4 regions of the Roseburia rectibacter genome follow, and region 2 is predicted to be linked to each of the others. Evidence: predicted binding sites of a transcription regulator. Region 2 holds the regulator's gene; each other region holds the start of a gene.
The links. The regulator Rex, encoded in region 2, represses fermentation and respiration genes when NADH is low (regulators of the CRP and FNR family bind a similar motif). The targets are predictions, from matches to a motif close to ATTGTTAANTANTTAACAAT.

Region 1: a site for Rex is predicted at 4,771-4,790, ahead of H8S51_RS14580 (enoyl-CoA hydratase-related protein). Genes of this name have one in related genera too.
Region 3: a site for Rex is predicted at 3,996-4,015, ahead of H8S51_RS10815 (iron-sulfur cluster assembly scaffold protein). Genes of this name have one in related genera too.
Region 4: a site for Rex is predicted at 5,101-5,120, ahead of H8S51_RS16195 (acetyl-CoA C-acetyltransferase). Genes of this name have one in related genera too.

What each region holds. Positions count from the first base shown of each region.
Region 1 is NZ_CP092473.1:3,144,594-3,150,698, reverse strand. It holds gene H8S51_RS14595 (glycoside hydrolase family 43 protein) at 1-393, shown strand, start outside; gene H8S51_RS14590 (sensor histidine kinase) at 511-2,268, shown strand; gene H8S51_RS14585 (response regulator transcription factor) at 2,282-3,874, shown strand; gene H8S51_RS14580 (enoyl-CoA hydratase-related protein) at 3,945-4,748, opposite strand; gene H8S51_RS14575 (pyridoxal phosphate-dependent aminotransferase) at 4,928-6,105, shown strand, end outside.
Region 2 is NZ_CP092473.1:2,078,176-2,084,280, forward strand. It holds gene H8S51_RS09865 (NADP-dependent isocitrate dehydrogenase) at 1-1,061, shown strand, start outside; gene abc-f (ribosomal protection-like ABC-F family protein) at 1,058-2,995, shown strand; gene H8S51_RS09875 (redox-sensing transcriptional repressor Rex) at 3,120-3,773, shown strand; gene H8S51_RS09880 (NAD(P)H-hydrate dehydratase) at 3,860-5,422, shown strand; gene alr (alanine racemase) at 5,455-6,105, shown strand, end outside.
Region 3 is NZ_CP092473.1:2,283,476-2,289,580, reverse strand. It holds gene H8S51_RS10830 (LbetaH domain-containing protein) at 72-743, shown strand; gene H8S51_RS10825 (methyl-accepting chemotaxis protein) at 829-2,325, shown strand; gene H8S51_RS10820 (YARHG domain-containing protein) at 2,347-3,909, shown strand; gene H8S51_RS10815 (iron-sulfur cluster assembly scaffold protein) at 4,058-4,750, shown strand; gene H8S51_RS10810 (GGGtGRT protein) at 4,769-5,779, shown strand; gene H8S51_RS10805 (nucleotidyltransferase family protein) at 5,924-6,105, shown strand, end outside.
Region 4 is NZ_CP092473.1:3,538,693-3,544,797, forward strand. It holds gene H8S51_RS16175 (electron transfer flavoprotein subunit alpha/FixB family protein) at 1-749, opposite strand, end outside; gene H8S51_RS16180 (electron transfer flavoprotein subunit beta/FixA family protein) at 776-1,558, opposite strand; gene H8S51_RS16185 (acyl-CoA dehydrogenase) at 1,688-2,842, opposite strand; gene H8S51_RS16190 (3-hydroxyacyl-CoA dehydrogenase family protein) at 2,872-3,744, opposite strand; gene H8S51_RS16195 (acetyl-CoA C-acetyltransferase) at 3,838-5,019, opposite strand; gene H8S51_RS16200 (cell wall hydrolase) at 5,366-6,105, opposite strand, start outside.

The DNA of each region.
Region 1 (6,105 bases), 1.1 Mb from region 2:
GAGCCGGTGCAGGAGAAAGAAACTGCAGGTATGGTATTGTATCAGAATCATGCAAACCATCTTCGTATGGAGATCATGAGGAGAGATGGAAGAAAATGTTTTGCAGTGACATCCTGTATACAGGGAGAGGAAAAGATCATTTCTGTGACACCGATGGATGGTAATGAAAAGATAACCAGAATCCGTATTTTGTGTGACAGGCAGAAAGCATGTGTATGGATTCAGACAGGAGAAGAATGGATTTTGTGTGCGAAAGATATCAGCCTTCTTCCGTATACAACAGAGGAAGCCGGAGGGTTTGTAGGCTGTACGATCGGTATGTATGCATCTGCAAACGGAGTGGAAAGTCAGAATCATGCAGATTTTGGCTGGTTTCTTCAGAAAGCACTATAAAATGTCATTGCAGGGAATAAAAATATTGCGTATAATAGATATATACGTTGAGAGCAGGCAAAAAAGTGTCTGCTCTCTTTCGGTTATGTGAAAGACAGCGCAGGAATGGGTATTTTTATGGAAAAATTATTGAATCGGATAGATCATTATATGAATAATCTTACGATCAAAAAGAAATTTTATATATTTTATATTTTATGTGTTCTGATTCCATTGATCATTACGGATAGTGTAGTCATTTTTATGGTCGGTAAATTTGACAGGGAACGCAAAGTGCATGAGATGGCAAATATCGCAAATGCGGTAGAATACAGTATCAGCAGTATGGCTGGAAATGTACGGGAGATCGCAAACAGTATCTATACAAATAAGGACTTTAATAATTTTCTGTCGAAAAAATATTCGGATTCTGCGGAATATGTTTCGGCTTATCAGCAGTTTTTTGGTAATACATTGTTAGAAAATGCATTAGGAATGAACAATATGGTTTTTACATTGTATACGGACAATGATACCATTGTAAATGGCGGACGTGTAAACAGCCTGAAAAAAATAAAAGGGACACAGGGGTACCAGCTCTTAAAGGATAGTGGAAAAAGCAAGGGAATCTTTTTTGTCTATGATGACAGCAGCTCGAAGATGACAAAAGAAAGAAGGATCATCTATCTGCAGAAGATGGATTTTTATGATGCTGGTACGGAAAAATATCTGAAAATTGAATTTGATTATAATAGTATGATACGAATACTCAGAAACATGAATTATGATAATGAGGTTTTGGTATGTGAGGGTGACCGGATTGTTCTTTCTAATGGCAATTATGGAAGTTATGGAAATGAATTTCAGAGTATAGAGGGAAATACGAAAGATGCATATAAACATTCATTCAATTTTTATGGGACAGAGTTGCAGATTTATGTAAAAAAAGCAGAGAATGGATTTTGGAACGGCATTAAAAATGAAATGCCAATATTGCTGCTTCTTGTTATGATAAATGCTCTTTTTCCATTTTGTTTTGTACAGATTTTTAACCGGTCATTTACGAAGAGGATCACAGAACTCAGCAGGGTATTTAAGTCCGTGGACAGTGATCATCTGATCCCGATGTATTATGAGGGTGGAAAAGATGAGATCAGCAGCATGATACGGAATTATAACCGCATGGTAGACAGGACGAATGAACTGATCCAGACAGTATATAAAAATAAGATCCGGGAACAGGAAATGTTAGTAGGACAGAAAAATGCAGAGCTTTTAGCCCTGCACAGCCAGATCAATCCACATTTTCTGTTTAATGTTCTTGAGAGTATCCGAATGCACAGTATTCTGAAAAATGAAAATGAGACAGCAGATATGGTGGCAAAACTTGCCATCATGCAGAGACAGTATGTGGAATGGGGAAATGATTCCGTAAGCATTACAGATGAAATCGAATTTGTAAAAGCATATCTGGCTCTTCAGAAATACCGGTTTGGGGACAGATTAAATTACAGCATTGATGTGGAGGAAGGGTGTGATACATACAGGATTCCTAAATTAACGATTGTAACATTTGTTGAAAATGCCTGTGTACATGGGATTGAGGGTAAAGCATCGCCGGGATGGATATTTGTGAGAATAAACAGACAGGATGAAAAACTTTACATTGAAATTGAGGATACGGGAACCGGAATGGAAGAGGAGAAAATTTTAGTACTGGAGAAGAAAATGAATAGTGCCAATATTGAAATGTTAAAGAGCAATGGAAGAGTTGGAATCTTAAATGCCTGTGTCCGTCTTAAACTGGTTACAGAAAATCAGGTAGAGTTTCAATTAGACGGAGAAGAAGGTGTGGGAACTACGGTTCTGATACAGATACCATTGCAGTATGTATAGGGGGATTAGGGAAATGTTAAAGGTTTTACTGGTTGATGATGAGCCCTTCATTTTAGAGGGACTGAAGCATCTGATTGATTGGGAACAGGAAGGATTTGAGATTGCAGGGACGGCTGCAAATGGACTTGAGGCATTGGAGTTTTTACAGAAGAAAAAAGCAGATCTGATCATTGCAGATATCAAGATGCCGCAGATGACGGGATTAGAACTTTTAGAGAAAATCCGTAAAGAATCAATTTCTGATGCATGTTTTGTGGTTTTAAGCGGATATGCGGAATTTGGATTTGCACAGCAGGCAATGCAGCATGGGTGCACAGATTATATTTTAAAACCGGTAGACAGAGAGATCCTGTTAAAGATGTTAAACAAGGTGATGGCTTTAAGCAGTCAGGAGAAGTCGGACATTGAAAAGAATAAAAAAATGAAACAGGCATATCTGGCAAGACATATTATTTCACTTGTCCAGGGAAAATTTGACCAGCTTAATCTTGAATATGTCCGTGAGCATATGGAATGTACGAAAGGCGTACGTTATGTGGAAATCCAGATGGAAGAGATTTTTGATGAAGAAAAAACGTCCGATCAGGAAATGAGGGTGGCACAGAGAAAACTTTACCATCTGTGTATGGAATATTTAAAGGAAGATGCCGATTTATGCGTGTTTGATGTATCGGTAAATGAAAAAATCTATGATGTTTGTTTTTTATATTTTGACCGTGTTGCAAAGAAAGCAGGGATGTCAGAACAGGATTATTTAGAACATTTCCGTGAGTATCTGGAAAATAATATGAATCAGCCGGTCATTATGTTAGTCGGGAAAAAAGTACAGGACATCAGTAATATAGCAAGGTCATATGGCAATACCTGTATGCTTCGTTCTTTTCAGGGATTCCGGAGTAAAAAACAGATTTACTATTATGAAGAGGAAGTTCAGGTATCGCCGGATGGTATTGTTTTATGTAAGGAAAGTTTAGATGGGCTGTTAAAAATGATCGAGCAGAACAATCATGTCGGAATCCGCAGTGCGGTGGAATTTTTCTATGAAGAAATGGGAAAAAGGGGAATCTGCGGTGAGACAATGACGTTGAATATCAATTATCTTCTGTTCCAGCTGATCCATCTTGCCTGTGAGCAGGATGATGATGTGAATCAGGAAAAAATCTTAAGGCTGATCAGTGAAAGCAGCTTTGAGACCGGGGTAAAGAGAGGAAGTAAGGCACACCTGACACGTTTTGCCTGTGAATATGCAGACTATCTTTCACAGCTTCGGAAAAATGTTTCCAGAGGTGTCTTAAGTATGGTAGAAAAAGAAGTGAAAGAAAATTTTGCATCAAATATCACGTTAAAAAGTCTGAGTGAAAAATATTATGTCAACAGTGCATATTTAGGACAGCTGTTTCGAAAAAAATACGGACAGTCGTTTAAAGATTATCTGAATAATTACCGGATGGAACAGGCAGCAGACTATTTGCTTCATACAGATAAGAAGATCGCACAGATCGCAGAAGATGTGGGCTATCGTGACCTTGATTATTTTGTAAACCGTTTTATACAGGTAAAAGGCTGTACACCGGCAAAATTCCGGAAGAACATGTTACAAAATTAAAATAGCAGAAGTACAAAAAAGGCACTGGAAGCATCTAAGCTCCAATGCCTTTTTATATTTTAGAAAAATCCTAGAAATCTGTTAAATCAGCGGCTCTTCTCTCTAAGAAAGCAGTCATGCCTTCTTTTTTGTCGTGGGTAGAGCAGGTTACGCCGAATAAGTTTGCTTCCATCTCAACAGCGTTCTTGATGTCCATATCATAACCGTTGTTGATAGCTGCTTTTGCAACGGAAACAGCATAGCTTCCTTTGGAGATGATTTTCTTTGCCATAGCTTTTGCTGTGTTCATTAACTCTTCCGGAGCAACTACTTTGTTTACAAGACCGATGCGGTAAGCTTCTGCTGCATCAACGGAATCACAGGTAAAGATCATCTCTTTTGCGCGTCCCATGCCTACTAAACGGGCAAGTCTCTGTGTACCGCCGAATCCAGGAATGATTCCAAGACCTGTTTCTGGCTGTGCGAAAGTAGCGTTGTCAGATGCGATACGGATATCACATGCCATGGAAATCTCACATCCACCGCCAAGTGCAAAACCATTTACAGCTGCGATCGTTACCTGACGCATGTTCATTAATTTGAAGAATGGTACGGAAGCTCTCATACCGAAAGCTCTTGCCTCTGCTGCGGTAAAGTTTACCATCTCAGAAATATCAGCGCCTGCTACGAAAGATTTGAATTCGTTGCCTTTCTTGTCAGGACCACCTGTTAAGATTACAACTTTGATGTCGTCTCTTGACTCGATCTCAGTTAAGGCTGTGTTTAACTCGTCTAAAGTCTCGCTGTTTAATGCGTTTAATGCTGCTGGTCTTGAAATTGTAAGAACTGCAATCTCCTCAGCAACTTCCAGTTTTAAATTGTTAAAATCGCTCATCGTTTGGAACCCTCCTGAATAGTTTGATAAAAAATTAACAATATACGTTATTAATAGCGTACAGCTTTTCCTAGAATTTGTCAATAGATTATGGGAAAAATTCACTATAAATTCGGTAGAAAAAGTGCTATGATAGGTGGTATGATATTTTGACAAAGATACAGAAAAGAGGAAAAACCATGGGCACAAGCAAATCATACTTATCTAAGGTAGTAAAGGAGATGCCGGATTCAGGGATCAAGGACTTTTTTGATATTGCAAATACGATGGAGGGAGCATTGTCACTTGGTGTCGGCGAGCCGGATTTTCCGACACCGGAACATGTCAGGGAGGCAGCGATCGCTTCTATAAAAAGGGGAGAGACAAAATATACGGACAACCGTGGCACCGTAGAGCTTCGTGCGGCAGCTGCAGAATATCTGGAAAAGTTCGGACTTCATTACGACAGGGAAGATGAGATATTGATCACAATGGGGGCAAGCGAAGGAATAGACCTGGCACTTCGTGCACTGGTAGATCCGGGGGATGAAGTACTGGTTGTGGAGCCTTGTTATGTTTCCTACATTCCGTGTGTAGAATTATGTGGAGGTGTTCCGGTTTCAATTCCATTAAAAGCAGAAAATAAATTCCGTCTGACAAAAGAAGAACTGGAAGAAAAGATCACAGATAAAACAAAGGTTCTGCTGATCTCATTTCCGAACAATCCTACCGGAGCGATCATGGAAAAAGAAGATTTAGAGGCGATCCGTGAGGTTGTGATCGCACATGATATTTTTGTGATCACTGACGAAATTTATGCAGAGCTGACTTACGGCAAAAAGCATGCGTCGATTGCTGCACTGCCGGATATGTATGAACGCTGTGTGGTATTAAATGGTTTTTCAAAGGCATTTGCAATGACAGGATGGCGCATGGGTATCGCAGCAGGTCCGGCGGAAGTCATTTTCCATATGAATAAGATCCATCAGTTTACAACCATGTCTGCAGGAACGACTTCACAGGTGGCAGCCCTTGAAGCACTGACAAGTCCGGTTCGTGACGAAGAGATTGAAGTCATGCGGAAGGAATATGATGAGAGGCGAAAGATCATGGTGGACGGATTTCAGAACATGGGACTTGATGTGACAGAGCCGGAAGGTGCATTTTATGTATTTCCATCGGTGAAAAAGACAGGACTTACCAGTATGGAATTTTGTAACCGTCTGTTACAGGAGCAGAAAGTAGCAGTCATTCCGGGGGATGCATTTGGAAATTGTGCAAAGGGTTATATCCGCTGTTCTTATGCTTATTCCAAAGACATTATCCGGCAGTGTTTGGATAAGATCGCAGTATTTGTCAGCCGGTTTGACTTAAAGTA
Region 2 (6,105 bases):
AGACAAATGATCAGGTTACCGTTGACTCTGCCAATGCAACAAAGAAATACGGTGTTGCTGTAAAATGTGCAACGATCACACCAAATGCAGCCCGCATGACTGAATATAATTTAAAAGAAATGTGGAAAAGCCCGAATGGTACGATCCGCGCCATGTTAGATGGAACGGTATTCCGTGCACCGATCGTTGTAAAAGGGATCGAGCCATGTGTAAAGAACTGGAAAAAACCGATCACGATCGCGCGTCATGCATATGGCGATGTATATAAAGCAACTGAGATGAAGATTCCTGGAGCAGGCAAATGTGAGCTGGTATATACAGCGGAAGATGGTACAGAGACGAGAGAACTGATCCACAACTTTACCGGAGCAGGCGTTGTTCAGGGACAGCATAACCTTTGCAATTCCATTGAAAGTTTCGCAAAAAGCTGTTTTAATTATGCACTGGATACAGAACAGGATCTGTGGTTTGCAACAAAGGATACGATTTCAAAAAAATACGATCATACCTTTAAAGACATTTTTCAGGAAATCTTTGATGCAGAGTACAAAGAAAAATTCGAAAAAGCAGGTATTACCTATTTTTATACATTGATCGATGATGCAGTTGCACGTGTAATGAAGTCTGAGGGTGGTTATATCTGGGCATGTAAAAATTATGATGGAGATGTCATGAGTGATATGGTTTCAAGTGCATTTGGTTCACTTGCCATGATGACTTCTGTATTAGTTTCCCCGGATGGATATTATGAATATGAAGCTGCACATGGAACGGTACAGCGCCATTATTACAAACACTTAAAAGGTGAGGAGACATCCACAAACTCTGTTGCAACTATTTTTGCATGGACAGGTGCACTTAAGAAACGTGGAGAACTTGATTCTAACCAGGCATTATCTGATTTTGCAGAAAAACTTGAAAAGGCTTGTATAAAGACCATTGAAGATGGTAAAATGACAAAAGACCTTGCGCTGATTACTACAAATCCGAATCCGGTTGTATTAAACAGCGAAAATTTCATCAAGGCAATCAGAACAACATTAGAGGAAAGTTTAAAATGATTTTGTCATGTCAGAGTATCTCAAAGTCTTTTGGAACAGATGAGATCTTAAAAGATGTATGTTTTCATATTGAAGCAAACGAAAAAGCAGCGATTGTCGGCATCAATGGTGCCGGCAAGTCTACGCTGCTTAAAATTATTATGGGCGAAGAAACGTCCGATACCGGTGAAGTGATCCTTGCAAAAGATAAAACAATCGGTTATCTGGCACAGTATCAGGATGTATCGGGGCACAGAACCATTTATGACGAAGTTCTTAATGCAAGAGCTGACATCCTTGAAATGGAACAGAAACTCCGCAATATGGAGTCAGAAATGAATCAGCAGACCGGTGGGGAACTGGAAAAACTGATGGAGGTTTATCATCGTCTGAGCCACGAATTTGAACTGCAGGGCGGATATGCATACCGGAGTGAAGTAACCGGTATTTTAAAAGGACTTGGTTTTTCGGACGAAGATTTAACAAAGCAGATGAATGAATTGTCCGGAGGACAGAAAACCAGGGTTTCGCTTGGCAAACTCTTAGTCACAAAGCCGGATGTATTACTTTTAGATGAGCCGACAAACCATCTGGATATGGAATCGATCCGATGGCTTGAGAATTTTCTGCGTGCATACAAAGGTGCTGTTGTGATCGTGGCTCATGACCGTTATTTTTTAGACAGAGTTGTCACGAAAGTAGTTGAGATTTTCCAGCATAAGGCTTATGTATATCAGGGAAATTACTCGGATTTTGCGAAGAAGAAAGCAAAAGTCCGTGAAGATCTGTTAAAACAATATTATAATCAGCAGCGTGAGATCAGACATCAGGAAGAAGTTATCACAAAGTTAAAATCGTTTAACCGTGAAAAATCCATCAAGCGTGCGGAGAGCCGCGAAAAGATGTTAGACAAGATAGAACGTATTGAAAAACCGGTTGAGGACAATACAGACATTAAGATCGTGTTAGAGCCAAATGTGGTCAGCGGAAATGATGTCCTTACGGTGTCAGGTCTTGCAAAATCATATCCGCCGGTTACATTGTTTTCGGATATCTCATTCGAGATTAAACGTGGGGAGCGGGTAGCACTGATCGGCAATAACGGAACCGGGAAAACGACCATCTTAAAGATCATCAATAATCTGATACAGGCAGATGGTGGTACGGTAACACTTGGTTCGAATGTTCACATTGGATATTACGATCAGGAACATCAGCTTTTACATATGGAAAAAACCATATTTGAAGAGATCTCAGATGCTTATCCAGAGCTGAACAACACAAAGATCCGCAATGTACTGGCAGCCTTTTTATTTACAAATGATGATGTGTTTAAGCGGATCTCAGATTTAAGCGGTGGTGAAAGAGGCCGTGTCTCTCTGGCAAAACTGATGCTTTCAGATGCTAATTTTCTTATTTTAGATGAGCCGACAAACCATCTGGACATTACATCCAAGGAAATTTTGGAATCTGCATTAAACCAGTATACAGGAACGGTATTTTTTGTTTCACATGACCGCTATTTTATCAATCAGACAGCAACAAGAATCCTGGAGCTGACAGGTGAAACAATTGTAAATTATATCGGAAACTATGATTATTATCTGGAAAAACATGATATTATGACGCAGTTGTATGTGAAACAGCCAGAAACTTCAGATGTGCAGCCTAAGAAACAGGATGATGCCGTTAATAAGCTCGACTGGCAGGCACAAAAAGCAGAGCAGGCAAGGATTCGTAAAATTGAAAACAGTTTAAAAAAAGCCGAGGAAGAGATTGCCGCACTTGAAAGTGAAATAAGCATGATCGATGAAGAATGTGCAAAGCCGGAAAACGCAGTTAATTCCGCAAAATTAAATGAGCTTGCAGCAAGACAGCAGGAGTGCAGGGAACGACTGGAAACCTGCTATGAAACCTGGGAAGAGCTGTCAATGCAGTTAGATGGAACTGATTGATGATATTTCCTGACAAAACAGAAAATATCTTATTGAAAAAAGATAGTTAAATTTTTCACACATTGACAGACACAGGGGAAATCACTATAATAAACGAGAGAACGTAAGAAAGGTGGAACCTTTTGTGCAGGAAAAAGAAATATCACAGGCAGTTATCCGGAGAATGCCGCGTTATTACCGCTACCTCGGAGAACTCTTAGATGCCGGTGTAGAACGTATATCATCCAATGATCTGAGTAAACGAATGAATGTGACCGCATCCCAGATCAGACAGGATCTGAATAATTTTGGTGGTTTTGGCCAGCAGGGTTATGGTTATAATGTAAAGTTTTTATATGAGGAAATCGGTAAGATATTAGGTTTAAATGAAAGACACAATATTATTGTGGTGGGTGCAGGTAATCTTGGACAGGCACTTACAAACTATGTGAAATTTGAAAAACTTGGTTTTGTGATCATAGGACTGTTTGATGTAAATCCTGCATTGGACGGTGTGACCGTGCGTGGAATCAAAATCCGCATGCTGGATGAATTAGAGAGTTTCTGTGCAGAAAATCAGGTGGATATTGCGGCGCTTACTATGCCAAAGGAAAAGGCTGATGCCATTGCAAACAGACTAGTCGGACTTGGAATCCGCGCAATCTGGAATTTTGCGCATGTAGACCTGGAGCTCATTGATAAAAATGTTGTTGTAGAGAATGTACATCTTTCCGACAGTTTGATGCAGTTATCTTACAACATTGTCAGAAACAAAAAAGCAGAAAAAAACGGCAACTGAAAAGGGTGCCATAAATTCAGGAAGCAATTAGCTGCCGCACAGATCTTTGTGCGGCGTTTTTTGCTTATAACAGGGGGTTTATTATCATGAAGTATCTTGTAAACAGCAGGGAAATGCAAAAATATGACGCAAATACCGTTTCACATTTTAAGGTTCCGGGACTTCTTCTGATGGAGCGTGCAGCAATAACATTTGTAAATGAACTCCATAAGCAAAAAGTCGATCTCTCAGAAGTTCTTATCGTATGCGGTAGCGGAAATAATGGTGGAGATGGTCTTGCGATCGCCCGCCTTTTATTTCTGGAGGGACATACTGTTACAGTTGTTTTTGCTGGAAATAAAGATCATTGCTCGGAGCAAAACAGAATCCAGCAGGATATTTTAAATGCATATGGTGTTCCTGTCTATACGGATTTACCGGAACAGATCAGACCAACAACTGTCATAGATGCACTATTTGGTGTAGGGTTGTCGAGAGACGTGACTGGTACTTATGCAGACATATTATGTTGTATGAATACACTTCCGGGAGAAAAAGTGGCAGTGGATATTGCATCCGGAATTTCTGCAGATACAGGTGCTGTCCTTGGTATGGCATTTCGTGCAGATATCACGATCACATTCGCATTTGCGAAATTAGGCAGTATTCTCTGGCCGGGAAATGAATATGCCGGCAGAGTGATCGTATGTGATATCGGTATCACGAAAGAAAGCTGGCTGGGAGAGACACCGTCAGTAATGGCATTGGAAACGAAAGATATATTGCTGCTCCCGGAGAGAAAAAGTCATTCTAATAAAGGAAGCTATGGAAAACTTTTGCTGATCGCAGGAAGTGTCAATATGGCAGGGGCGGCAGTTTTATCTGCAAAAGCTGCTTACGCCACAGGATGCGGTCTGGTGCGTGTGCTGACGCCGGAAGAAAACAGGATTATTTTACAGAGCTGTGTTCCAGAGGCGGTTCTTACTACTTATGATAAAAATGCTGCTCCGGGGAAGGCTGTATTACAGGAGGCTTTTGATTGGGCAGATGCCATTGTGGCAGGTCCCGGGCTTGGGAAAGAAAAAACTGCTGCACAGATATTAAATTTTGTGTTAGAATATGGAACGTCACAGGAAAAGAAAGCAATTCTTTTTGATGCGGATGCGTTAAATCTGATAGCAGAGCAGAATGACTTACCAGAGGCAGATATCTGGAAAAATTTTAAAATCCCGGCAGTGATCACACCTCATCCCGGAGAGATGAGCCGGCTTACCGGAAAAACAGTCAGTGAGATCCAGCATCATTTGCTTCAGACTGCTGCGGATTATGCAAAAGAATATCACGTTGTATGTGTCTTAAAAGACGAACATACCGTAACTGCACTGCCGGATGGTAAAAAATACCTGAATCTTTCCGGCAATTCCGGAATGGCAACAGCAGGAAGCGGAGATGTGTTAAGCGGTGTGATCGGTACATTTATGGCACAGAAAATAACACCTTACCAGGCGGCTCCTCTTGGGGTATATCTTCATGGCCTGTCCGGTGATCTTATGATACGCACAACGGGGTTACAGGGGCTTACAGCCTCAGATCTGATCTGTGGTATTAAAAAAGTTCTGAATATTTATACTACAAAGCCGGTCGATAATGAACAAAAATTCGTTGAATAAAAAACGGTACACAAAATAGATGGAGGATCAACATGAACAGATACAGCAGAGTGCATGCGGAAATCGATCTGGATGCAATTCTACACAACATGGATGCGATGCGCGGAAACATTGCAAAAGACACAAAAATTATGGCTGTCATTAAGGCAGATGGCTACGGACATGGTGCCGTAGAGATTGCAGAGACGATTGAAAAACTGGATTATCTTTATGGTTATGCAGTTGCCACGGTTGAGGAAGGACTTATCCTTCGTAATCACGGAATCCAGAAACCGATCCTGATCTTAGGATATGTATTTCCGGACCAGTATGTGGATATGATTAAAGCAGGTATCCGTCCAACCGTATTTACAAAAGAGATGGCAGAAAAACTTTCCGTTGCCGCAGCAAGTATCGGAAGAGACTGCAAGATCCATTTCGCGATCGATACCGGAATGAGCCGGATCGGTTATCAGGTCACAGAAGACGCAGCAGATGAGATGGCACAGCTTTCAAAACTGCCGCATATTATAGTGGAGGGTATTTTTACCCATTTTGCGAAAGCGGATGAAAAAGATAAGGAACCTACCTACCAGCAGATCGGTCTTTTCAAGAAAATGATCGGCATGTTAGAAGACCGTGGCGTAAGTATTCCGATTCATCACTGTTCAAACAGTGCAGGGATTGTCGATATTCCAGATGCA
Region 3 (6,105 bases), 210 kb from region 2:
GCAAACAGAAATGCAAGGATCACACTGGATTCATATCCATGTGACAGAGACATTCTGGGATGGAGGAAAAGATGGAAAACGCAAAAATCAGCAATTTATATGATTTAGATGAAACAATCGCAAAAGAATATTTAGAACAGTTTACATATCCATGGGAGGCTTTAAAAGGGATCAGTGAGTTCATAAAAAAACTTGGACCAACATTAGATCCGGAAAAGTTTGAAAAAAGAGGCGAGGATATCTGGGTTGCAAAGAGTGCAAAAGTGGCACCGACAGCATGTTTAAACGGTCCGCTGATCATTGATGAGGATGCAGAAATCCGTCACTGCGCATTTGTCCGCGGCAGTGCGATCGTAGGAAAGGGTTCTGTTGTCGGCAATTCCACAGAACTGAAAAATGATATTATTTTCAATTCCGTTCAGGTGCCGCATTACAATTATGTTGGTGATTCTATTCTGGGTTATAAGTCACACATGGGTGCAGGATCAATCACATCAAATGTGAAATCAGATAAGACACTGGTTGTGGTAAAAGATGGTGATGAAAAAATTGAAACCGGATTAAAGAAATTTGGTGCAATGCTTGGAGATTTTGTTGAAGTTGGATGCAATTCTGTATTAAATCCTGGAACGGTGATCGGCAGACATACAAATGTATATCCGCTTTCAAGTGTCAGGGGAGTGATCCCGGCAAACTCAATTTTTAAGAAACCGGGCGAGGTTGTACAGAAAAAAGAAGCATAATATTCTTAAACTTAAGATCCGGACAGGTCGGATAAGTTATGGCAGAAAATATTGATCATATTTTAAGTACAGGGAGATAAAATATATGGAAGAAGAAAAGAAATATATTTATAATGATAAAGCGGAACGGATCAAAAAGATGAACCGGTTCTATATAGGTGCAACCATATTTCTTGGAATATTGTTTTTACTGTATCTGTGGCTCCGCATGGCAAATCAGAATCTGGTAAATGCAGTAGTATATGGGAATACTGTATTAATAATAGGCGCATCAGTTTTGAACACGATTATTTATCATAAAGATCATGCAACAGCAAAATTAAAAGTGATTGCTACGCTTGAGATGGGATTAGAGTATCTGTTAGTCGGAGTACAGACAGATGCACATTTTATTACGTATGTACTGATCGTTATAGTTGCGTTACAGATTCCGTACTATGATGAAGGTGGATTAAAAAGAACCTGTGTGGGAGTGAGTATTCTCTACGTGATCGTTACGATTGTTCAGGGAATAAAGGGTATTACTGTATTGAACGTGGATACAATATGTTCTGTGGTCGGCGTGCTTGGCGTTTTATTTATGGTTTCAAGAATTGGAAAGATCACATTATTGTTTAACGCAGATGCACTTGGATCCATAGATGAGGAACACAAAAAGCAGAATGAAATTTTACAGGGAGTGCTTGAGATTTCCAAAACTGTTCAGGAAGAATCAGTTAAGAGCAGCAGCCTGATCGGAAAACTGGTCGAGACGACCAATTCTGTAACTGGCAGTATGCAGGAGATTACAACGGCTTCCGGAATGAATGCAAACAGCATCGAAGAACAGAATACCATGACTGCAACGATCCAGGATGCGATCGAGGAAACAAGTGAGCGATCAAAACAGATGGTGGATATCGCAATGAATTCAAATGACAGCATTCAGGAAAATATGCGTGTGATGGATGAGTTGAAAGATCAGGCAGAGCAGATCACAAATACAAATCATGATGTTACTGAGGCAATGACCAAACTTCAGGATAAGACAAAAGAAGTAGAAGAGATTGCAGGTATGATCTTAAATATTTCAAGCCAGACAAACCTGCTGGCGTTAAATGCATCTATTGAGAGTGCACGTGCCGGAGAAGCCGGAAGAGGTTTTGCGGTTGTAGCAGAGCAGATCAGACAGCTTGCGGAACAGACAAAAAATTCGACGGAAGAGATCACGAGAATTACAAACGAACTGAATGCAAATGCAAATGATGTGGTTGTATCAGTAGAAGGTTCTGTACAGGCAACGGAAGATCAGAAAGAAAAGATTCTTGCTGCGTCAGAAACATTTAATCTGCTTAATAAAAATATAGGTGAGCTGGTTGCCCATATTGAAGAGGTCAATAAAAAGGTAAGCGGACTTTCAGATTCCAACAATAAGATTGTGGTAAACTGCTCGCAGCTTTCGGCAGCGACTGAGGAAGTTACGGCGAGTGCAGAACAGGTACATACACTCAGTGAAGAAAACCTTGATGTTGCAAAACAGGTTCAGAATGCGGTAGAGAAAATTCACAGTACGGCAGATGATATAAAAAAGTTTTTGCACTGACAGAAAGGAGTGCATAATTATATGAAAAATAAAGTGTGGTTGTTTACAGCCGCACTTTTGCTTTTTACAGCAGGGTGTGGTGAGCCAGATATTGCACAAAATAAAATAAACAGCAATGAGCAGAAAACAGCAGGAATTTCAGATACAGATGAAACAGAATCCGAAATAGACAGCAGTGCGTCTGAAAAAATGGAAGCAGCCGAAGAAAAATATATCTGGAAAGAGATCACGCTGCAGTTTCCGGAGAGCTGGGAAGATAAGTATGTAATTTTAAAAGATGATACCGGTTTTTCTGTTTTTCAGAAAAAATCCTATGAGAAAGAAAGTGGGACGGGGTTTCTTTTTGGAATTACCAAAGACACGGAATGGTATCCGGATGCTGCCGGTGTAAGTATTTTAGGATATACCGATGATGGAGTGTTATATGAGGTTGTGAGGCCTACGGATGTGAGCTGCGATGTGGAAAATGAGGATACTTTAAATGAATATCAAGGGATGATGCAGCAGTCAGATACGGTAGTACAGAATGCGGTCATTGATACACAGAACCTGCACAAAGATGCTGACCAGTATATCATTCCGGTCAGTATGACACAGACAATTTCGACAGACAGTCTTATCAATATGTCGGACAATGATTTATGGTTAGCACGCAATGAAATCTATGCAAGACATGGACGGGGTTTTACCAATGAATATCTGCAGAGTTATTTTAATGCATGTTCCTGGTATGAAAAAACGGCGGAGACAGATGCATTTGACGAGTCTGTGTTAAGCCAGACAGAGAAAGATAATCTGAAAGTGATACAGGAAGCAGAAAAAACATATGCAGACGAACATCCATATCCGAAAGAGTATAAAACAGGACAGAAAGTTATGGAAGATATTGATGGAGACGGCAGGGAAGAAGAAATACGTTATGATGTGAAAGAGAGTGGCGATTATGCAGGGTATTCCTGTATCCTTACCGTGAATGGAACTTCATATGAACTGTGCGAATATGCGGCGATGGTGACACCGGAAACAGATTGCTTTTATGTCACTGATATTAATGCTTATGATGATTCGTTAGAGATTGCTGTCTTAGATGATGGGCCGAGTGGTGATTATGTGACATATTTTTACCGGTATGATGGAAACACACTCGAATTTGCCGGAGAAGTTACTGGTTTTCCTTTTAAAGAAAAAAATGGCGGTATCAACGGCTTTACCGGACAAAGCGGAATCTATGGAACAATTCGTACAGATATTCTTGAGACAGCATACTTAAATGGCTACTGGTGGTATGACAGTGATGCGGGGAAATTAGAGTATATGGATACCGGAATGCACAGGTATCAGTATTTCACACCGCACAGATTATATGTGGATCTCCCACTGTGGGAGGCTATGGATCAGACATCAGACCAGGTGACGGTTTCATCCGGTCAGGATGTATTCTTTATCAGTTCCGATGCAAAGGAATGGATCTATGTTCGTGCCAAAGACGGAACAAAAGGATATATTCATGTGGATGGGGAAAATATCAGCAACGCCGGCAGACTGGGGTCGGAAGTTTTTTCAGAATTGAATTATTTTGATTAGTGTATAAAAACAAATACACGGAATAAAGATAATTTTTTTCGATTAGGACTTGTAGATTTCAACAAAATGTGCGAAAATAGGTAAGGTATGTTAAATGTATAACAAAGTCTGATACATACAGTTCTATTTAAGTGAAAGGAGTCTTAAAATGATTTACACTAAGGAAGTCGAAAACATGTGTCCTGTAGCAAAGGGCGCAAAACATGAACCAGCTCCAATTCCGGAAGAAGGCAAATGGGTTCATTCTAAAAAAATTGAAGATATTTCAGGTTTTACACACGGTGTTGGCTGGTGTGCTCCTCAGCAGGGTGCCTGCAAGCTTTCATTAAATGTAAAAAATGGTGTAATCGAAGAAGCTTTAGTTGAGACAATCGGATGCTCTGGTATGACACATTCCGCAGCTATGGCAGCAGAGGTATTACAGGGCAAAACAATTCTTGAAGCATTAAACACAGACCTTGTTTGTGATGCAATCAATACAGCAATGAGAGAGTTATTCTTACAGATCGTTTATGGTCGTACACAGAGTGCATTCTCTGATGACGGTCTTGCAATCGGTGCTGGTCTTGAGGATTTAGGTAAAGGACTTCGTTCCCAGGTTGGTACAATGTACGCTACCAAAGAGAAAGGTGTTCGTTACTTAGAGATGGCAGAAGGTTATGTAACCGGTATTGCTCTTGACGAGAATAACGAAGTTATCGGATATCAGTTCGTTTCTCTTGGAAAAATGACTGACTTCATTAAAAAAGGCGATGATCCTAACACTGCATGGGAAAAAGCAAAAGGACAGTACGGCCGTGTGGCAGATGCTGTTAAAATCATCGACCCGAGAGAAGAGTAGGAAAGGAGACGGACGAAAATGGCATTATTTGAAGGATATGAAAGAAGAATTGACCAGATCAACGCTGTGTTAAACAGCTATGGTATCAGCTCTATCGAAGAAGCTGAAAAAATTACAAAAGATGCTGGACTTGATGTTTACGATCAGGTAAAGAAAATCCAGCCAATCTGTTTCGAGAACGCTTGCTGGGCTTACACTGTAGGTGCTGCAATCGCAATCAAAAAAGGATGTACAAGAGCTGCTGATGCTGCTGCAGCAATCGGTGAGGGACTTCAGGCATTCTGTATTCCGGGTTCTGTTGCAGACCACAGAAAAGTAGGTCTTGGACATGGTAACCTTGGTAAAATGTTATTAGAGGAAGAGACAGAGTGCTTCTGCTTCTTAGCAGGACATGAGTCATTTGCAGCTGCTGAGGGTGCAATCGGTATCGCTGAGAAAGCAAACAAAGTACGTCAGAAACCATTACGTGTTATCTTAAACGGACTTGGAAAAGATGCTGCTCAGATCATCTCCCGTATCAACGGATTCACATTTGTTGAGACACAGTATGATTACAAAGCTGCAAAATTAAATGTTGTATATGAGAAAGCATATTCTAACGGACTTCGTGCAACTGTAAAATGCTATGGTGCAGATGACGTTCAGGAAGGTGTTGCGATCATGCATCATGAGAACGTAGGTGTTTCCATCACTGGTAACTCTACAAACCCAACACGTTTCCAGCATCCGGTTGCAGGTACATACAAAAAAGAATGTATCGAGCAGGGTAAGAAATACTTCTCAGTTGCTTCCGGCGGTGGTACAGGACGTACACTTCACCCGGACAACATGGCAGCAGGTCCTGCTTCCTACGGTATGACAGATACTATGGGACGTATGCACTCTGATGCACAGTTCGCAGGTTCCTCTTCTGTACCGGCTCACGTTGAGATGATGGGTCTGATCGGAATGGGTAACAACCCAATGGTTGGTGCTACTGTTGCAGTTGCAGTTTCCGTTGAGGAAGCTCACAAAGCTGGTAAATTCTAAGATAAATTTAGATTATAGAAAGAAACGTGGTTCTTGAATCGTCAAGAATCCCGTTTCTTTTTCTGTATAAATTTATTTGAATATGATTTATACTTTTATCAGAATTCTAAATGTTTTGAGAAACGGGAGGGTTAGTTTAGAATCATGAATGTAATGCCCGTAAATATATTAATTACAAAAGTTGCAGAAATATGTAAAAAAAATGGTGTAAAAAAATTGGTTCTTATAGGTTCATTCGCAACAGATACAGCAACTCCATATAGTGATATTGATTTTGTAGTTTATGGCGATGTGGATATGGATAAACTTGAACAGGATCTAGAAAA
Region 4 (6,105 bases), 1.5 Mb from region 2:
GCAAGATCTTCAAGAAGTTTGAAGTTCTCTTTGGAACCAACTCCACGACCACCGGAAACAAGGATCTTTGCTTCCATGATGTTTGCTGTGCTCTTAACAGCCTTTACGATATTTAAGATCTCAACATATCTGTTGTTTGGTGTAAATCCCGGATTGTATTCTACAACGTTTGCTTTTGCACCAGCGATCGGAGCGATCTTCTGCATAACACCAGGACGTACAGTTGCCATCTGAGGACGGTTGTCCGGGCAGGCGATAGTTGCGATTGTGTTACCACCGAATGCAGGACGTGTCATTAATAACTGATTGTGTTTCTGCTCTGATTCTTTACCAGGTGCAGCAACCAGTGGGAAATCACCGATCTCAAGAGATGTACAGTCTGCTGTCAGACCTGTTTTTACTCTTGCAGAAACAGTAGGTCCTAAGTCACGGCCGATAGCAGTTGCACCAACTAACATGATTTCTGGTTTGTACTCGTTGATTACAGATGCTAATGCATGTGCATACGGCTCTGTTCTGTAGTCTTTTAATTCTGGATCATCTACTACGATAACTCTGTCAGCGCCATACTCAGCTAACTGATCTGCTAATCCTTTTACACCAGAACCAATTAATACAGCAGTTACGTCTGTACCTAAATCTTTTGCTAAGTCTTTGCCTTTTCCAAGTAACTCAAATGCAACGCCATCTAATACGTTATCTACCTGCTGTGCAAAGACAAATACTCCTTTATATTCTTCTAATGCCATGTTATTCACCACTTTTCCTTTTTTTATTAGATAATGTGTTTCTCTTTGAATTTGCCGATCAAATATGCTACGGATTCTGCCGGATCAAGGTTTACTTTCTCACCAGCACCCTTTGCAACTTTATCAGATGCTTTTGCAATTTTAGTAGGAGATCCTTTTAAACCAAGATCAGAATCATCAACATCCTTTAAGTCTGCTCTTCCCCAAACGGTTACTTCTTTGTCAAATGCATCGAAGATTCCGCCTGGTGTCATGTAACGCGGCTCATTTAATTCAGAAAGAGCAGTTACCAGACAAGGCATTTTTGCTTTTAACTCATGATATCTGTCTTCGTACTGACGTTTTACAACAACAGAGTCACCCTCTACTTTGATGTCTGCTGCATAAGAGATAACCGGAAGTCCAAGATGCTCAGCGATCTGAGGGCCAACCTGTGCAGTATCACCATCGATAGCCTGACGTCCTGTGATGATCAGATCATAGTCTAAGTTACGAAGTGCACCAGCGATTGTAGTTGATGTTGCCCATGTATCAGCTCCACCTAATACGCGGTCTGTTACAAGAACTGCTTCATCAGCACCCATTGCTAATGCTTCACGAAGAACTGCATCAGCCTTTGGAAGTCCCATAGTAAGAACTGTAACTTTTGCTCCTGTCTCATCTTTGATTCTAAGTGCTGCTTCAAGACCAGCTTTATCATCTGGGTTCATGATAGCAAGCATTGCTGCTCTGTCAAGCGTTCCATCCGGGTTGAACTTAACGCCGCCCTTTGTATCAGGAACCTGTTTAATACATACTACGATATTCATGTATTTTCCACTCCTTATGTTTTATATGTTTAAATTTTACGCGGATTGATTCGAAATTACTTTAACAATGCACCGGAGATTACCATACGTTGTACTTCGCGAGCGAAGTTCGGCTTACGATATTCTCAATTATTTCAACAATGCACCTGAAATTACCATACGCTGTACTTCGCTTGTACCCTCGTAGATCTCTGTGATCTTAGCATCACGCATCATACGCTCTACATCATACTCTCTGATATATCCGTATCCACCGAATAACTGAACAACTTCAGTTGTAACTGCCATTGCCGTCTCGGCTGCGAATAATTTAGCTTTTGCAGCTTCTACAGAATATACTTTCTGGGTAGCTTTTGCCATTGCTGCTTTGTAAACTAAAAGCTGTGCAGCTTCGATTCTTGCAGCCATATCAGCAAGTTTGAACTGTGTATTCTGCTGCTGTGCGATAGAACGGCCGAACTGTTTTCTCTCTTTTGTATAAGCGATAGCTCTGTCTAATGCACCCTCAGCGATACCAAGTGCCTGAGCAGCGATACCAATACGTCCACCATCAAGTGTATGCATTGCGATCGGGAAACCTTTTCCTTCCGGTCCTAACAGATTCTCTTTCGGGATTCTGCAGTCTTCGAAGATCAGCTCATAAGTAGATGATCCACGGATACCCATCTTCTTCTCTTTTGTTCCGAATGAGAAACCAGGAGCTCCCTTATCTACGATAAATGCAGAGAAGTTTTTCTTCTTTCTGCCTCTCTTGTCCTCTGTGATGCTTGTGATAGCGATTACAATATAAACATCTGCAACTTTACCATTGGTAATGAAGCATTTTGATCCGTTTAATACCCACTCGTCACCATCTAAAACAGCTTTTGTCTGTGCACCCTGTGCATCAGTACCAGCACCCGGCTCAGTTAATGCGAATGCACCTAACTTCTCGCCTGTTGCAAGTGGTTTTACATATTTCTGTTTCTGCTCTTCTGTACCATATGTCATGATCGGATCGATGCAGAGAGATGTATGTGCAGATACAACAACACCTGTGGTTGCGCAAACTTTAGATAACTCTTCTACGCACATAACGTATGTAAGAGGATCACAACCCTGTCCGCCGTATTCTTTCGGAACCGGGATTCCCATGAATCCGTATTTCTGCATTTTCTTAACCGTTTCTGCCGGGAAAGCTTCTGTCTCATCTGTTTCCTGTGCAAGCGGTTTTACTTCTGTTTCAGCAAATTCCTTGAATAAGGAACGCGCCATTTCATGTTTCTTGTCTAAAGTGAAATCCATGATCTAATTTTCCTCCATAAATATTTATTTTACTGAGCATCGACCGGAGTCTTTGTACGATCAGCATTGTATACATAAAATCCCTTGCCGCTCTTTGCTCCAAGGTTACCACCACGAACCATCTTACGGATCAGTGGGCATGCACGATATTTGCTGTCGCCTGTCTCTTTGTAAAGTACATCCATGATAGCAAGGCAGATATCAAGACCGATGAAATCACCTAACTCTAACGGTCCCATTGGGTGATTAGCACCAAGTTTCATAGCTGCATCGATACCAGCGATATCGGAAACTCCTTCCATTTTGATGAATGCTGCTTCGTTGATCATTGGGATTAAGATACGGTTTACAACGAAACCAGCAGCCTCATTAACCTGTACCGGAGTTTTTCCGATCTCTTCAGAGATTTTCTTAATAGCGGAAACAGTTTCATCCGGAGTATTCACACCAGCGATAACCTCGATCAGTTTCATACGGTCTGCCGGGTTGAAGAAATGCATACCAACCATTGGACGGTTTAATCCGTTTCCGATCTCTGTGATGGAAAGACTGGATGTGTTAGAAGCGAAGATACAATCTGGTTTTGCGATCTCGTCTAATTCTTTGAAAGTAGTTTTCTTTACTTCCATGTTCTCGAAAGCTGCCTCTACGATCAGATCACAGTCTTTGCAAAGGTCTTCTTTTAAACCTGGAGTGATTTTTGCAAGGATGCCATCAACAGCTTCCTGTGTCATTTTTCCTTTTTCTACTAATCTTGCATAACCTTTTTTGATTTTCTCTTTTCCGCCTTCAGCCCACTCCTGCTTGATATCGCAAAGTGCTACTTCATATCCTTCTACCTGAGCAAATGCTTTTGCAATGCCCTGTCCCATAGTTCCTGCACCAATAACGCCAACCTTCATTTCGGTTACCTCCTGAAAATAATTATGTTAACTGTATGTTTAAAAAATGCAATCCCCGGGAAGTCATTCCCCGGGAATTACTATAAAAAACTATTATCTCTCAACGATTGTAGAGCATCCCATACCACCGCCGATGCAAAGTGTAGCAAGACCTCTCTTAGCGTCTCTCTTCTGCATCTCATGCAGTAATGTAACAAGGATACGGCATCCGGAAGCACCTACCGGGTGTCCTAATGCGATTGCACCACCGTTTACGTTTACTTTTGACATATCGAATTTCAGATCTCTTGCTACTGCGATAGACTGAGCTGCGAATGCTTCGTTTGCTTCGATCAAGTCCATATCATCAATGGATAAACCTGTTTTAGCTAATACTTTTCTTGTAGAAGCAACAGGACCAACACCCATGATCTCTGGCTCAACTCCGCCAAGAGCACCTGCTACCCATGTAGCCATTGGTGTAACACCAAGTTCTTTTGCTTTCTCTTCGCTCATAACAACGATTGCTGCTGCACCATCGTTGATACCGGAAGCGTTACCTGCTGTAACAAGTCCGCCCTCTTTACCAGAGCAGCATTTTAATTTTGCTAAAGACTCAGCAGTTGTGCCAGGACGTGGTCCCTCATCTTTTACGAAATCAACGATCTCTTTTTTAACTTTTACAGGAACCGGAACGATCTCATCATCAAATTTGCCTTCAGCAATTGCTTTCTCACATTTCTGCTGGCTGTTTGCTGAGAACTCATCAAGTTCTTCTCTTGTAATGCCATATTTATCACATACGTTCTCTGCTGTGATCATCATGTGGTAGTGATTGAATGCATCTGTTAATGCATCATTTACCATTGTATCAATGATCGTTGCATTGTTCATACGATATCCAAAACGAGCTTTTGTCATAGCATATGGTGCCATAGACATGTTTTCCATACCACCTGCAACAACGATATCAGCCTCACCTGCCATGATCATGGTAGCTGCATCATTGACACATTTTAAACCAGAACCACAAACAACGTTGATCGTGATTGCCGGAACTTCGATTGGCAGTCCTGCTTTGATTGCTGCCTGACGTGCAACATTCTGACCCTGAGCTGCCTGGATTACACAACCCATTTTTACCTCGTCAACCATCTCCGGTTTAACGTTTGCTCTTCTTAAAGCCTCTTTGATAACGATTGCACCTAAGTCTGCTGCTGGAGTATTGCTTAATGCTCCACCCATTTTACCGATTGCGGTACGGCAAGCACCTGCTAAAACTACTTTCTTTGCCATTTTGAATTCTCCTTTCAATTTAACACAAAGCTCTGCATTTGCAGAGAATTTGTTTCTTTCTCTTTCATTTTGCCGAAAAATGCTGTTAATTTTTTAACAATCTTTTTTAAAAAAATAAATTCAAACTTCCGATTGAAATTTATCTTTTTTCTCTTTCATTTTTAAAAGCTTATTTGCTATGTAATCAGCTATTTTTCTGCATTTCTTGTACTTTCATATGCTAACATATTTCACAATTAATTGCAATAGCTTTCTTTATTTTTCATCTTTGTAAACAATTTTCCACATCCTTTTTGCTCCATTTTGCGGGGTTTTTTGTTAAATTTTTATCATTTTATCATTTTGTTTAATAAAACACGTGATTACCTATAACTGTTCCTTCTATTATGCCGTTATTCACACGAAAATACAGACAATTTGTTGTGCTCGTTCCACCCAGCACCGCCTGTGCTGCACTCATACAATCGGAAGCAACTCCCTGCTCCAGACGGTATGCAAGACGACCGCTGGCAACCGGAGAGAACTGCCCTCCCTGATAAATCACACCGGAAACTGTATTCGGAAAATAGGAACTTCTGACACGGTTCATGATCACGCTGCCCACCGCAAGTTTTCCATCATATGGCTCGCCCCATGCCTCACACTGGATGATGGCAGCTAACAGATACGCATCGCTCTGGGCCGGTGCGTATGTCACATTCGACCTGTTTTCCTGTTCCTGCTTTTTGATGGCTGCAAGGCGCGCAGCATCCTCTTTTGCCTTCTGTATCTCAAGCTGCTTTTCGTATTCGATCATTTTCTTGATCTTTGCATCGATCGACTCCACATCGGACTGTGCATCTTCAATTTTCTCGCTGGATTCCTGTATCTTCTTCTGCGTATCCTCGATCAGGCTGTTGACTTTTTCCTGCTCTTTCTGTTTTTCCTGCTGTAATACAGTCAGTTCTTCCTTCTGCTTCTCGAGTTCCTTTTTCTGTTCTTTGATCTGCTCCGTGAGCTCCTGATATGCCGTAAGCATATTTCTGTCGTACTGATTGATTGCACTTGTATATTCCGCCTGATTTAAAAATTCTGCGATGGAGGACG